Regions from separate parts of the Vibrio sp. R10-SG-ISO4 genome, predicted to be linked through region 3. Evidence: riboswitches for the same ligand, from Rfam matches in the RefSeq annotation. Region 3 holds a riboswitch; each other region holds the start of a gene.
The links. Region 3 has a riboswitch for thiamine pyrophosphate ahead of thiB (thiamine ABC transporter substrate binding subunit). Riboswitches for the same ligand answer to the same signal wherever they lie in the genome.
Positions count from the first base shown of each region.

Region 1 (4,239 bases), on a different contig from region 3:
CACGATTGAGATAAGACTTTAAATAGACCACTGCGGAGTGGTAGTTCAGTTGGTTAGAATACCGGCCTGTCACGCCGGGGGTCGCGGGTTCGAGTCCCGTCCACTCCGCCACTTATAAACCTCGTTTATCGAGGTTTTTTTGAATCTAATTTTAGGGGTGTAGCTCCAATTGGCAGAGCAGCGGATTCCAAATCCGCGTGTTGGGAGTTCGAATCTCTCCACCCCTGCCATATCTAAGGCTCTAGTCGAAAGACTAGAGCCTTTTTTGTCTCCGTTTTTTAATCTTGCACGCGACAAAACACAAATCACTCATTGCACTGAGAATCATTCGCAGTATTTTGCTACATTATACGTCTTGTCTGTTTTAGGTGTTTACCGTTATGGCTTTGAGTCGTCGCCAATTTCTTCAATCTTCACTTGCTTTGTCTGCTCTCTCAATGATTCCTGCGTGTTCGGTGACTCGGCAAACTCGGACTCGAGAAGGCTATGTTTACGATCTCACTGCTGAGCCTAGCCGGGCTGAACTCGTCCCTGGGTATCAAACAGACGTACTGGGGTTTAATGGTGCGATCCCTGCGCCGACACTCTATTGTCGTCAGGGGGAAGAGGTCGTGATTCGTTTCACGAACAAACTGTCAGAGCCTACCACCATACATTGGCACGGCTTGCGAATACCGATCGAGATGGACGGCGTTCCTTTTCTCAGTCAAGCGCCTATCATGCCGGGAGAGACGTTTGAGTATCGATTCACTCCGCCTGACGCAGGCACGTTTTGGTATCACCCACACATGAACAGCGTTGAACAGTTAGGGCGAGGACTCGTTGGACTGATTATTGTTGAAGAGCGCGACCCCGTGGTTTTTGATGAAGAGCATGCGTTAATGCTCAAGCATTGGCACATCGACAGTCAAGGGCAGTGGAAGGAGAGAATGATCCCACGTTTAAGTGCTCGGATGGGCACGCCAGGGGAGTGGAGCAGTGTGAATGGCGTTCATGAGCCTTTATATACGCTTAAAGCGCACGCGACCACTCGCTTACGCATTGCTAATGTCGACAATACCATTACCTATCCAATTGCGATTGAAGGGGCAGAGGCTTGGATACTGGCTATTGATGGCAACCCGGTCACCACGCCAATTGAGCTCTCTCAGCATAAAATTGGACCGGGTATGAGGGTGGATCTTGGTCTGATTGCGCCATCTGCTGGCAACAAAGTGTTTGTTCGTCAAATGAAGGGGCGTTTCCCTTTTCCTCTGTGTGAATTTGATGTCGTCGCGTCTGATTTGCCACAGGGTCAAGCGCTGCCAAGTTTGCCTCTTAACCCTGTGCCCGCGCTCGATCTACCCAACGCTGAAGAGATTGACTTTGTGTTTGAGTGGCAAGGTGCGGTAACGCCCGTAGGCAAAGATGGCAAGGCGAGTTCAACCTTTTGGTTGACCAACAAGGTGGCGTGGCAGGGGATGAGTCGTCATTCGATTCCTGCGCCGCTGGCGCAGTTGGAGCTAGGCAAAACCTACATCTTCGATCTTAAAAATGTCACTCAGTACCATCATCCTATTCATCTTCATGGCCATACCTTTACCGTGCTCGAAATGGACGGTAAGCCGCTCCCAGAGCCGTTCCATACGGATACGGTACTACTGGGCAAGAATGGTCGTGCCAAAGCGGCTTTCGTCGCGGACAACCCCGGTCGGTGGATGTATCACTGTCATGTCATAGAGCACATGAAAACCGGTTTGATGGGCTATATCGAAGTAAAGTGACTCCTGTAACTTTTTAAATCTAACAGAGTGTTTAGCGTCATTACATTGATCTGAAGTCTGTTTTTTCGTCTGTTTGGCGCTACACTAACGCCACAAATTTGGAGGGGTTATGGGTCAGTTTGCAATTTTAGGGTTTATTGCCATGGGTGGCGCCGTTGGTGCGTGCTCTCGTTATTTAGTGTCTGAGCTGTGTGCGACATTACTGGGGCGAGGTTTTCCATACGGTACGCTAACTGTTAACGTAGTCGGCTCACTGGCGATGGGCTTACTGATCGCCGCGTTTGAAAATGGCAACCTTGCGACTGAACCATGGAGACAGATCATCGGGCTCGGTTTTCTTGGTGCTTTGACGACGTTCTCTACGTTTTCGATGGACAACGTTTTACTCATGCAGCAGGGCGCTTTTTTCAAGATGGGACTCAATGTCTTACTCAATGTGGTATTAAGCATCTCTGCCGCTTGGGTGGGCTTTCAACTGCTGATCAAAAGCTAGCTTGCTTAGAGGTGCTTTGAGCCTCACTAGACAAAATTTACACAGGTCGGCTTGGTTTATCCAAGCCGTTTTTATATACTCGGTTCACTTGTCGGAGTGCCATAAGGCTGAGACCGTTTATTCGGGATCCGTTGAACCTGATCAGGTTAATACCTGCGAAGGGAACAAGAGAAGATATCGACCCTCCTAATCTAGGATTCGTTCTCTCTGATCTGAGCGTCATGCGATCTATCTACAGATAGGTACCCGCGTCAGATCGCCCTCTTGTCGCATCTTTCCGCCAAGCATTTTTATCTCTAACACTCATGCTCCTACGAGCAATAAAGAGCAAGGAAAAATGCTATGTCGAATCGCAAACAAGCGAGACTGGAAGCCAAACAGTTTATTGATACCCTCTCGGTACAAGCGTACCCCAATTCACGTAAGGTTTATGTTGAAGGTTCAAGACCTGATATTCGTGTTCCTATGCGAGAAATCTCCCTTGCTGACAGCTTGATTGGCGGCACTAAAGGTGCGCCGATCTTTGAGCCCAATGAGCCGATTCGCGTTTACGACACTTCTGGTCCTTATACCGATCCTAACCATACGATTGACCTCTACCAAGGCCTGCCTAAGCTACGTGAACAGTGGATTGAAGAGCGCGGTGATACGGAACTGCTCGATGAGGTCAGTTCGGTATACACCAAACAGCGCTTGGAAGACGATACGCTAGACGAGCTGCGTTACGGCAACTTACCACGCATTCGCCGTGCGAAAAGCGGTCAGTGTGTCACTCAGCTCCACTACGCGCGTCAAGGTGTGATTACACCGGAAATGGAATACATCGCTCTGCGTGAAAACATGGGGCGTGCTCGTTATCGCGACGAGGTGTTGAACCAACAGCATCCTGGTCAAAGCTTTGGTGCCCACTTGCCAAAGGACATCAGTGCTGAGTTTGTCCGCCAAGAAGTGGCTGCGGGTCGTGCCATCATTCCATCCAACATCAACCACCCAGAAGCGGAGCCAATGATCATTGGTCGCAACTTCTTGGTCAAGGTGAACGCCAATATTGGTAACTCCTCTGTGACCTCTTCCATTGAGGAAGAAGTTGAGAAATTGGTTTGGGCAACACGTTGGGGTGGCGATACGGTGATGGATTTGTCGACCGGACGCAATATTCACGAGACTCGAGAGTGGATTCTACGTAACAGCCCAGTTCCGATCGGTACCGTGCCTATGTACCAAGCGCTTGAAAAAGTGAATGGCATTGCAGAAAACCTCAATTGGGAAGTGATGCGAGACACCTTGATTGAGCAAGCTGAGCAGGGCGTCGATTACTTCACGATTCATGCCGGTTTGCTGTTGCGTTATGTGCCGATGACGGCCAAACGTGTCACGGGTATTGTCTCTCGCGGCGGCTCGATCATCGCTAAGTGGTGTCTCGCTCACCATCAAGAAAGCTTCCTTTACACCCACTTTCGCGAAATTTGTGAAATCTGTGCCAAGTACGATGTCGCGCTTTCGCTCGGTGATGGCTTGCGTCCAGGTTCGGTAGCCGATGCCAATGATGAAGCGCAGTTTGCTGAGCTACGCACGTTGGGTGAACTGACTAAGATCGCGTGGGAGTATGACGTGCAGGTGATCATTGAAGGCCCTGGGCATGTACCTATGCACATGATCAAAGCCAATATGGATGAGCAGCTAGAGCACTGCCACGAAGCGCCATTCTACACTTTGGGTCCTCTGACGACCGATATTGCCCCTGGGTACGATCATATTACCTCTGGCATTGGCGCTGCGATGATCGGCTGGTACGGCTGTGCGATGCTCTGCTATGTGACGCCGAAAGAGCACTTGGGTCTACCCAATAAAGAAGACGTTAAGACGGGCTTGATTACTTATAAACTTGCGGCGCATGCGGCGGATTTGGCTAAAGGCCACCCTGGTGCTCAGGTTCGTGACAATGCGCTCTCAAAAGCTCGCTTTGAGTTCCGCTGGGAGGAT
Region 1 covers NZ_JCBDHJ010000024.1:77,181-81,419, reverse strand. Annotated here, with positions in the region: tRNA gene AC6R03_RS17780 (tRNA-Asp) at 35-111, shown strand; tRNA gene AC6R03_RS17775 (tRNA-Trp) at 154-230, shown strand; gene AC6R03_RS17770 (multicopper oxidase domain-containing protein) at 381-1,763, shown strand; gene crcB (fluoride efflux transporter CrcB) at 1,873-2,256, shown strand; TPP riboswitch at 2,339-2,437, shown strand; gene thiC (phosphomethylpyrimidine synthase ThiC) at 2,599-4,239, shown strand, end outside.
Region 1: another riboswitch for thiamine pyrophosphate. It lies ahead of thiC (phosphomethylpyrimidine synthase ThiC); the one in region 3 lies ahead of thiB (thiamine ABC transporter substrate binding subunit).

Region 2 (4,239 bases), on a different contig from region 3:
TTGCCTACTATTTGCAAAATCAAGACAAGCTGAAAGCGATCGCCATCGCTCCCACTGGCTTCAACGCGGTCAAACCCAGTGTCGAGAACGTGATTATGGGACGATATGCCGCACTTTCCCGCCCTCTGTTTATTTACGTGAACAAACAGGCGCTAGAGAAGCGGCCATCACTGAAACGCTTTGTCGATAGTTATATCGACAGAGACAACATCAACAAAGTCGTCTCCCATTCTGGCTACATTCCTCTCTCCAACGATCGCTATGACGCGGCGCGTTTTATTCTTAACTCTAGCCGCTCTGGCTCGGTCTCGATGCCCAAATAGAGCCTTGTAATGCGACTGCACACCATCGCGATTAACGTACATTTTGGTGACCAGAGAAAAAGTGATGAACAGGCCCATGTCCTTGACCAACAGAGAGTTCGTCGGCATGCGCAATGGCTTGTGAGATATATTGTTTAGCCAAATGGACCGCTTTGTGCAGCCGATACCCTTGGGCAAGATAGGACGCAATGGCCGATGACAACGTACAGCCCGTACCATGAGTATTATGAGTGGCGACTCGCTTAGCGCGAATCAATTCACTGCCACTCCTTTCAATCAGCAGATCGTTACTGCTTTCGCCCTCTAGATGCCCCCCTTTAAGAAGCACTGTTTTGGCGCCCAAGGCGCGCAGGGCGTCAATCATCGCTCCCATCTCCTCTTCCGATGTCGGCGTTGCTCGCCCAGTCAGCGCCGCCGCCTCGGGTAAGTTTGGTGTGATCATATCGGCAAGCGGTAGCAGTTCTTTCTTGAGCGCCCCCACCGCACTGGCGTGCAGTAAGCTGTCACCACTGGTGGCCACCATCACCGGGTCCACCACGAGAAACTTGGGCTGATACGCCGCCAAACTTTGTGCCACGACACGGATGATTTCAGCGTCAGCCAGCATGCCAACCTTCACCGCCACGACATTGAGATCGCTCAATACCGCATCGAGCTGCGCTTGAACATGGTCGATAGGGATAGGATGAATGGCGTGAACACCACAGGTATTTTGCGCGGTAATGGCCGTAATAACGGAGCAGGCGTAACTGCCTGTTGCACTGATCGCTTTGATGTCGGCTTGGATGCCCGCGCCGCCGCCACTGTCGGAGCCAGCGATGGTTAGGACAATCGGAGTTTGAGGGTCATAAAATGCGGTTTGGTTCATCGGTGTTCCTCACGCACGCGTCAGGAACTGTGTGCAGAGCGCGTTGGCCAAGCACAACACATAACGGGCGAGATTGTGGCGACCCCACGACACCGCGTTATGAATAGTTCCCTACGTCAGTGCTAACTGAATCAGGTTCAACGGGTCTCGCGATGCGATCTCAGCCCTCCTTCTATGCTTCTACGACAGGCTCGTTAATCAAGCTATCGTTATGACTCGAGCAGAAGGAACGCTCCCCGACTATGTCGCCAACCTTAACCCTGTGATAGCGCAGATGCAACCTATTCAGATCACTTAAATAACCCGAGTGAATCGAGGAGTGGGCGATACGAACGCGACGTTTGGCACACAGAACATTATCGTTTACTCTTAATTTTATAAATTTTCGTTATTGATTTGACGGTTATGCTCAATCCACTCTGGCTCAAAACGTTTCAAACCTTGGTCGAGACCGGCCACTTTACTCATACCGCAGAAAAGCTGTTCATGACTCAGCCCGGTGTCAGCCAGCACATCAAAAAGCTCGAACAGGCTTGCGGCTACCCACTGATTGCGCGTCACAACAAGAGCTTTGAAGTAACGGAACAAGGCAGACAGGTCTATCAGTACGCAAAGCAGCGCGCCAAACAAGAAACAGACCTGATTGCTTCGTTATCTCAGGACGACGCGCATCGCGGTGAGGTGTCGGTCTCTTGCTCTGGCGCGTTGGCGCAGCTTATCTACCCGCATCTGCTCGATTTACAGTGTGAATTTGCACAACTGGTCGTCAAGCTGGAAGTCGCCCCCAACCGTAAGATCATCGACGATTTGGCTGAGGGGCGCGCCGATTTGGGCCTTGTCACTCACATCCCGCTCGACCCGAGAATCGAAGCGCAAGAGATAGGTCAAGAAACCATGTGTTTGATTGTGCCGGCAAACGTCGACGAGCCTATTACCCCTGAACTTCTCCTTGAGATCGGTTTAATTCGCCACCCCGACGCGGAGCACTATCTCTCGCTCTACTTTTCGCAGTGTGGCGACAAAGCGCTGGCGGGGATTGATATTCGCGCCCTGCGCACCTCGGGCTACATCAACCAACTCAGCCAAATTCTTCTGCCAGTTGCCAAAGGGCTCGGTTTTACGGTGCTGCCACACAGCGCATTCAGCTCTTTCACTTTGCGCGATCAACTTGCTGTGCATCAGCCAAAGAAAGCCGTCGTCGAGACCCTGTATTTGGTGAGCAAAAAACAAAGAGCGTGGCCAGCCCGTTTTCATACGGTGGTGGATAAGTTGACGGACGTGATCTCGCTATAACCCAACGCACTGCCATAGCCAAAATTTTCGATAGGCTTGAAACGCAAAATGGAGCCCAAGGCTCCATTTTTGCTGCTGCTTCAACGCTCATTATCGTCGTTATTTGAGGTCATGCCTCTAAGACGTCTTCGCCAGCGAGTTCAGAAATAATCAGTAGATCGGACTCATCCAGTTTAAGCCCCAGCATAGGGAGACCATGCTGAGCACTCCAACAACATAAGAAGACCACACAACCTAATGCTACCCAAAGTAGTGATACCATAGCCTAACCTCCTCCTCAGTTATCATCACCGTCCTTAATAACCTAAAGGTGCCACTTCTCTCATCAGAAGGCGCTCAGATAGACTTTATTCTTTTTACGTTGGGGCGTCTGCACCAAAAGAAATGGGGTAGATTCGCCGGGTCAATCGCTCAATGTCGTATTGTTATCTGGAGTTTATTCGGATTAGAACACCTTAAGGTTATGCTGAGTACTCTTTCAATATAGGGATTGCGATTGTGAAGCGCAACACTCTTTGCGGTGAACACACGAAACCTTGACGTTTTTTATGCGAGCGATCGCATAAATATGCCAATGTGGATATCGGCAATAAAAAATGGGCGCTCGTGGCGCCCATCTTGATGCGAATGATTGTTGATGCAAACAGTGAGACAGCTTAAGCGCCAATAACGCCGCCATCTTCACGGGTAATGGCAACGATGGTGGAGCGAGGCTTGCTGTCACCACCACCAGGGTAGTGAGAAGGCGCACCTTTCTCGCCCGGATGCTGAACACCCACAAACATGGTTTTGTAGTCGGCGGAGAAGGTCAGCCCCGTGATTTCACAGGCAATTGGCCCCGTCAAGAAACGTCGCACTTCACCAGTATTAGGATCGCCGCACAACATTTGGTTGTTCCCTTGACCTGCAAAATCGCCCTGATTTGAGTAGTTTCCGTCCGTTTGAATCCACAAACGACCAGCTTTATCAAAACCGATACCATCCGGACTATTAAACATGTTGTCGGCGTTGATGTTGTCACTGCCCGCGTAGAGCGAATCTTTGTGCACCGTTGGGTTGCCAGCAATCAGGTACAAATCCCAATCAAACTCTGCTTGGGTGTGATCGCCCGAGGTCGGTACCCAGCGAACAATTTGTCCGTAGTGGTTCTCAGCGCGAGGGTTCGGACCACCGACAGGTTGGCCCTCTTTTACGCCGCGGTTTTTGTTGTTGGTGAGGGTACAGAAGACGTGTTGGTTGTCTGGGTGCACCGCCACCCACTCTGGGCGATCCATCGTGGTCGCGCCAACTTGAGTCGCAGCGCGACGTGCAAAAATCATCACCTCGGCTTGATCGTTAAAACCGTTCTCTTTAGTCAGGCCATTTTTGCCATAAGTCAGTTCAATCCACTGCCCCTTGCCTTTCAACTCGTTGTCGTCCATCTCGAACTTGGCGACGTACAAGGTGCCCTCTTCAAGCAAGTTGCGATTGGCAGCATCATTGCCCGGTTGGTAGCGATCGCGAGAGACAAATTTGTAAATGTGCTCCCCACGCTCATCATCACCTAGGTACACCACGACATGACCATCATCGTTGATCAACAGTGCCGCATTCTCGTGCTTAAATCGCCCGAGTGCAGTGCGCTTAAGCGGCGTCGACGTCGGATCGTTTGGATCGATCTCCACAACCCAACCAAAACGGTGTGGCTCATTCGGATGCTTAGCGACATCGAAACGCTCATCGGTGTCATGCCACTGGTAACTGCTCTTCGCTGCT
Region 2 covers NZ_JCBDHJ010000013.1:159,867-164,105, reverse strand. Annotated here, with positions in the region: gene AC6R03_RS07230 (PstS family phosphate ABC transporter substrate-binding protein) at 1-323, shown strand, start outside; gene thiD (bifunctional hydroxymethylpyrimidine kinase/phosphomethylpyrimidine kinase) at 355-1,191, opposite strand; TPP riboswitch at 1,283-1,440, opposite strand; gene AC6R03_RS07220 (LysR family transcriptional regulator) at 1,597-2,484, shown strand; gene AC6R03_RS07215 (hypothetical protein) at 2,594-2,746, opposite strand; gene AC6R03_RS07210 (PhoX family protein) at 3,141-4,239, opposite strand, start outside.
Region 2: another riboswitch for thiamine pyrophosphate. It lies ahead of thiD (bifunctional hydroxymethylpyrimidine kinase/phosphomethylpyrimidine kinase); the one in region 3 lies ahead of thiB (thiamine ABC transporter substrate binding subunit).

Region 3 (4,239 bases):
GGGGTCACCAGAATGATGGTCCCTAGCAGCTCTATCTTATCCGCGTCTTTCTCACGTTGATTGAGGCGCAGTCTTCGGCTCGACAATAAAATCGCCGTGCCCGCACTGACAGCGATAACGCTCGCCATGCTCGCCACTTTCAGTGACGCGCCGAGCGCGGACCAAAATCGGCCATCGCTCAGCACACCCAACGCCTGAGAATTCATGCCACTGGTCAGCACCATCCCAAGAGGCGGCAACACTAACAGCAAGCTAAAACCTATCCAAGCGCCATCCCAGCACTTAGAGAATAGACTGTCTTTCACCACCAACGCAGTTGGTGCGTCGCTGCCCATCGAAATAGCAATAGGTCGAGCGAAACGTTGAATCGATAGTGCCATTAAGCCACATAGCAGCATTTGCCAAATTGCCAGTAACGCGCCCGCTTGCAAATCAAAATCAAACTTGATCGCTTGGTAAATCGCGAGCTCAATGGTGGTCGATTTGGGCCCGCCGCCCAATGCCATCACAGTGGCAAAGCTGGTAAAGCAGAGCATAAACACCAACCCGCAAACGGGCGCTAATTGCTGCCTCATCCGCGGCCATTCGACCCACTTAAACTTTTGCCAATGCCCCATGCCTAAGTGGGCGCACAGTTTGTGTTGCTCCGCCGGAATCGACTCTAGTGATTGCAGCAGCAAACGCGCCGCATAAGGAAGATTAAAAAAGAGGTGCGCGAGCAAAATGCCGTGCAAACCGTAAATATTAAATGGTAGCGAAAGATCCCACTGCGCAAGCTGTGTCGCCAACCAACCACTGCGCCCATAAATCGCCAGCAAGCCAAACACCCCCACCAAGACAGGCAGCACCAAAGTGGTCGCAAACAGCTTAAGTACCAAGGCTTTCCCGATAAACTGCCGCCGCGACAAAGCATGGGCGACGGGGATCGCCAAGCCGACACTGAGCAGCGTTGAGAGGAAAGATTGATAGAAGCTAAATTGGGTAACGTGGCGGTAATAAGGGTCTTGCCAAATGACACGCAGATCGAGGGAAGGCGCTTGATTGAGCAAGGCCAGCAGCGCAGAAACGACAAAGGCCGCGATCAACATCGCGACCCATACGCCTAATTTAGGGACAGATTGCACGAACGCCTAACCTTAGAAGGTCAACGCGTTTTGCCATTCACGAATCCACGCTTTGCGGTGGGTAGCCACCTCTTCAGCGCTAAAACTCAAGGCTTGGCTAGGCTTCGTCAGGCTTTGATACCCTTCTGGCAACGCAACGTCAGTGACAGGGTACATCCAGTTCCCTGTTGGCATGGCCGACTGAAAGTCATCGCTGAGGATAAACTGCATAAAGGCATCCGCCAAGTCGCTGTTGGCGCTCGTTTTGACTTTGGCCACCACTTCTACTTGAGTGTAATGACCTTCCGCGAAATTCGCTGCAGCGAACTTAGCCTCATTTTCGGCAATCAGATGGTACGCAGGTGACGTGGTGTAAGAGAGCACCATATCAGACTCGCCTTTTAAGAACATCGAGTACGCTTCAGACCACCCTTTCGTGACCGTCACTGTCTTTTTCGCCAACGCTTTCCACGCCTGCGGCGCTTCGTCGCCATAGACAGATTTCATCCACAGCATCAAACCTTGACCCGGGGTTGAGGTACGCGGGTCTTGGTAGATGACTGTTAAGTCGTCATTTGATTCCACCAGTGCTTTGAGGCTAGTCGGTGGCTCAGCCAAGGTCTCTTTGTTGTAGACAAACGCGAAGTAACCGTAGTCGTACGGCACAAAGGTCGTATTGGACCAGCCGCCTGGCAAGGTGACGGATGACGTATCGACGCTATGCTCAGCCAACAAACCGGTTTGCTGCGCTTCTGCCATCAAGTTGTTGTCTAACCCCAACACAATATCGGCTTTGCTATTGTCGCCTTCCAGTCTCAAGCGATTGAGGATAGAGACGCCATCATCCAAAGCTACAAAATTCAACGTACAGTCGCACTGTGCTTCAAACGCTTTTTTTACCACTGGGCCTGGGCCCCAATCGGCAGCGAAAGAGTCATAGGTATAAACGGTTAACGTATCGGCTGCGGTTGCAGAAAAAGACGTCAGTGCCGCGGCGGCACAAAGTGGCATAAATGAAGGGATAAAAGTGGATTTCACTGCTCGCTCTCCTTGTTGAGCCACGCAGGTCTGAGGGACAAACAGACGTCTGATGTCCTCGCTCAATTCCTACGCCAGCATTATCTGGTTCAGGTCTACGGGTCCCGAGCAAAGCTCGATCTCAGCGTCATTCAGTGAATGAATAGCTCCCCGATGAGGTTCGGCTTGATTGTAATAGGTCTGCCATACAATAGCCATACTTGCGTGACGGCCCACCAAGACACAATCACGAATCGTTACGTTGATCATAGCCCCAGCGCGCCACCAAGGATTGCTCGATGCCGAGGTGATCCAAAATGCGCGCGACCATAAAATCAATAAGATCGTCTATCGATTTAGGTTGGTGATAAAAACCGGGCGCGGCCGGCATAATAGTGACGCCCATCTGCGAGAGCTTGTGCATGTTCTCAAGGTGCAAGGTTGAGAAAGGCGTTTCTCGAACCACCAGCAGCAATTGACCACACTCTTTCATCACCACATCAGCGGCGCGTTCAATCAAATTATCGGACATACCATGAGCAATCGCTGCCACACTGCCCGCCGAACAAGGGCAAACCACCATCTGCTTGGGCGCCGCTGAGCCAGAGGCCACGGGCGAGAACCAGTCCTCTTTGCCGCACACCACTAATTTAGCCGGATCGCAGCTGAGATGGGCGACCAAGGCTTGCTTGGCGCTGTCTGGGTTGGCAGGCAGTTTTAATCCGTGTTCGGTGGCCAACACCACTCGCGCCGCCGATGAAACCAGCAGGTAAACCTGATAATCCGCGGCCAATAAGCACTGCAACAAACGCAGCCCATAAGGCGCGCCTGAGGCTCCGGTAAAAGCGAGGGTGATGGATTTTTCAGCCATTGTGCGTATCTCTTATTATTGGGCTAATTGCGCTAACAGTTTGTCGTGAATTCCGCCAAACCCGCCGTTACTCATCACAAGAATCTGATCGCCGGGGCGAGCATGCCTAGCGATGCTGCGCACCAAGTCGTCGATGTCGTCAGAGACATAAGCGGGTTGCGCGCACTGCTCGGCAATCTCACTCACCGACCAAGTAATTGACTCAGGCTGAAAGAGGAACACTTCATCTGCCGCCTGCAATGAGGCCGCAAGCGTTTCTTTGTGCACCCCGCGTTTCATGGTTGCACTACGCGGCTCCAACACCGCAAGGATTCGGGATTGACCCACCTTGTTACGTAAGCCGCCCAATGTCAGTTCAATCGCCGTTGGATGATGAGCAAAGTCGTCATACACAGTGATGTCATTGACCTGCCCTTTTAACTCCAAGCGGCGTTTGGTATTAATAAAGCGCCCTAACGCCTCACAAGCGTGATCCGGAGTGACCCCCACATGACGCGCCGCCGCGATGGCCATCAACGCATTGCTGACGTTGTGATCGCCGACTAAATTCCACGTCACTCGACCCACTATTTCTCCCGCCAATAAGACATCAAAGACACTGCCATCTTGGGCCTGTTTTTGCGCTTGCCAGCCAGATTCGCACCCTGTGTACTCTTGTTCGCTCCAGCAGCCACGGGCAATAACGTCTTGCAGCGCCTGGTCTGATTGAGGAGTAAACATCCGACCATTGCCCGGTACGGTTCTCACTAGATGGTGAAATTGGCGCTTAATCGCTTCCAGATCATCGAAGATGTCTGCATGATCGAACTCAAGGTTATTCATGACCAAGGTACGTGGATGGTAATGAACGAACTTAGAACGCTTATCGAAAAAAGCGCTGTCGTATTCATCAGCTTCAACTATGAAAAACGGGCTGTTGCCCAACCTTGCCGACAAACCAAAGTTGCCAAGCACGCCGCCCACGAGAAAACCGGGTTCATAACCACAATCTTCCAGAATCCAAGCGAGCATACTGGATGTGGTGGTTTTGCCGTGCGTTCCCGCGACCGCCAGTACCCATCGGTCATGCAGCAGAAACTCTTGCAGCCACTGCGGGCCGGAGGTGTAACGCAGGTTGCTATCAAGCACATGCTCGACACACGGGTTACCACGGCTCATCGCATTACCGATCACCACCAAATCGGGCGCCGGATTTAACTGCGCAGGATCAAACCCTTCTATAATTTCAATACCTTGCGATTCAAGTAG
Region 3 covers NZ_JCBDHJ010000001.1:109,833-114,071, forward strand. Annotated here, with positions in the region: gene thiP (thiamine/thiamine pyrophosphate ABC transporter permease ThiP) at 1-1,088, opposite strand, end outside; gene thiB (thiamine ABC transporter substrate binding subunit) at 1,137-2,114, opposite strand; TPP riboswitch at 2,191-2,304, opposite strand; gene AC6R03_RS00485 (flavin prenyltransferase UbiX) at 2,368-2,991, opposite strand; gene mpl (UDP-N-acetylmuramate:L-alanyl-gamma-D-glutamyl-meso-diaminopimelate ligase) at 3,007-4,239, opposite strand, start outside.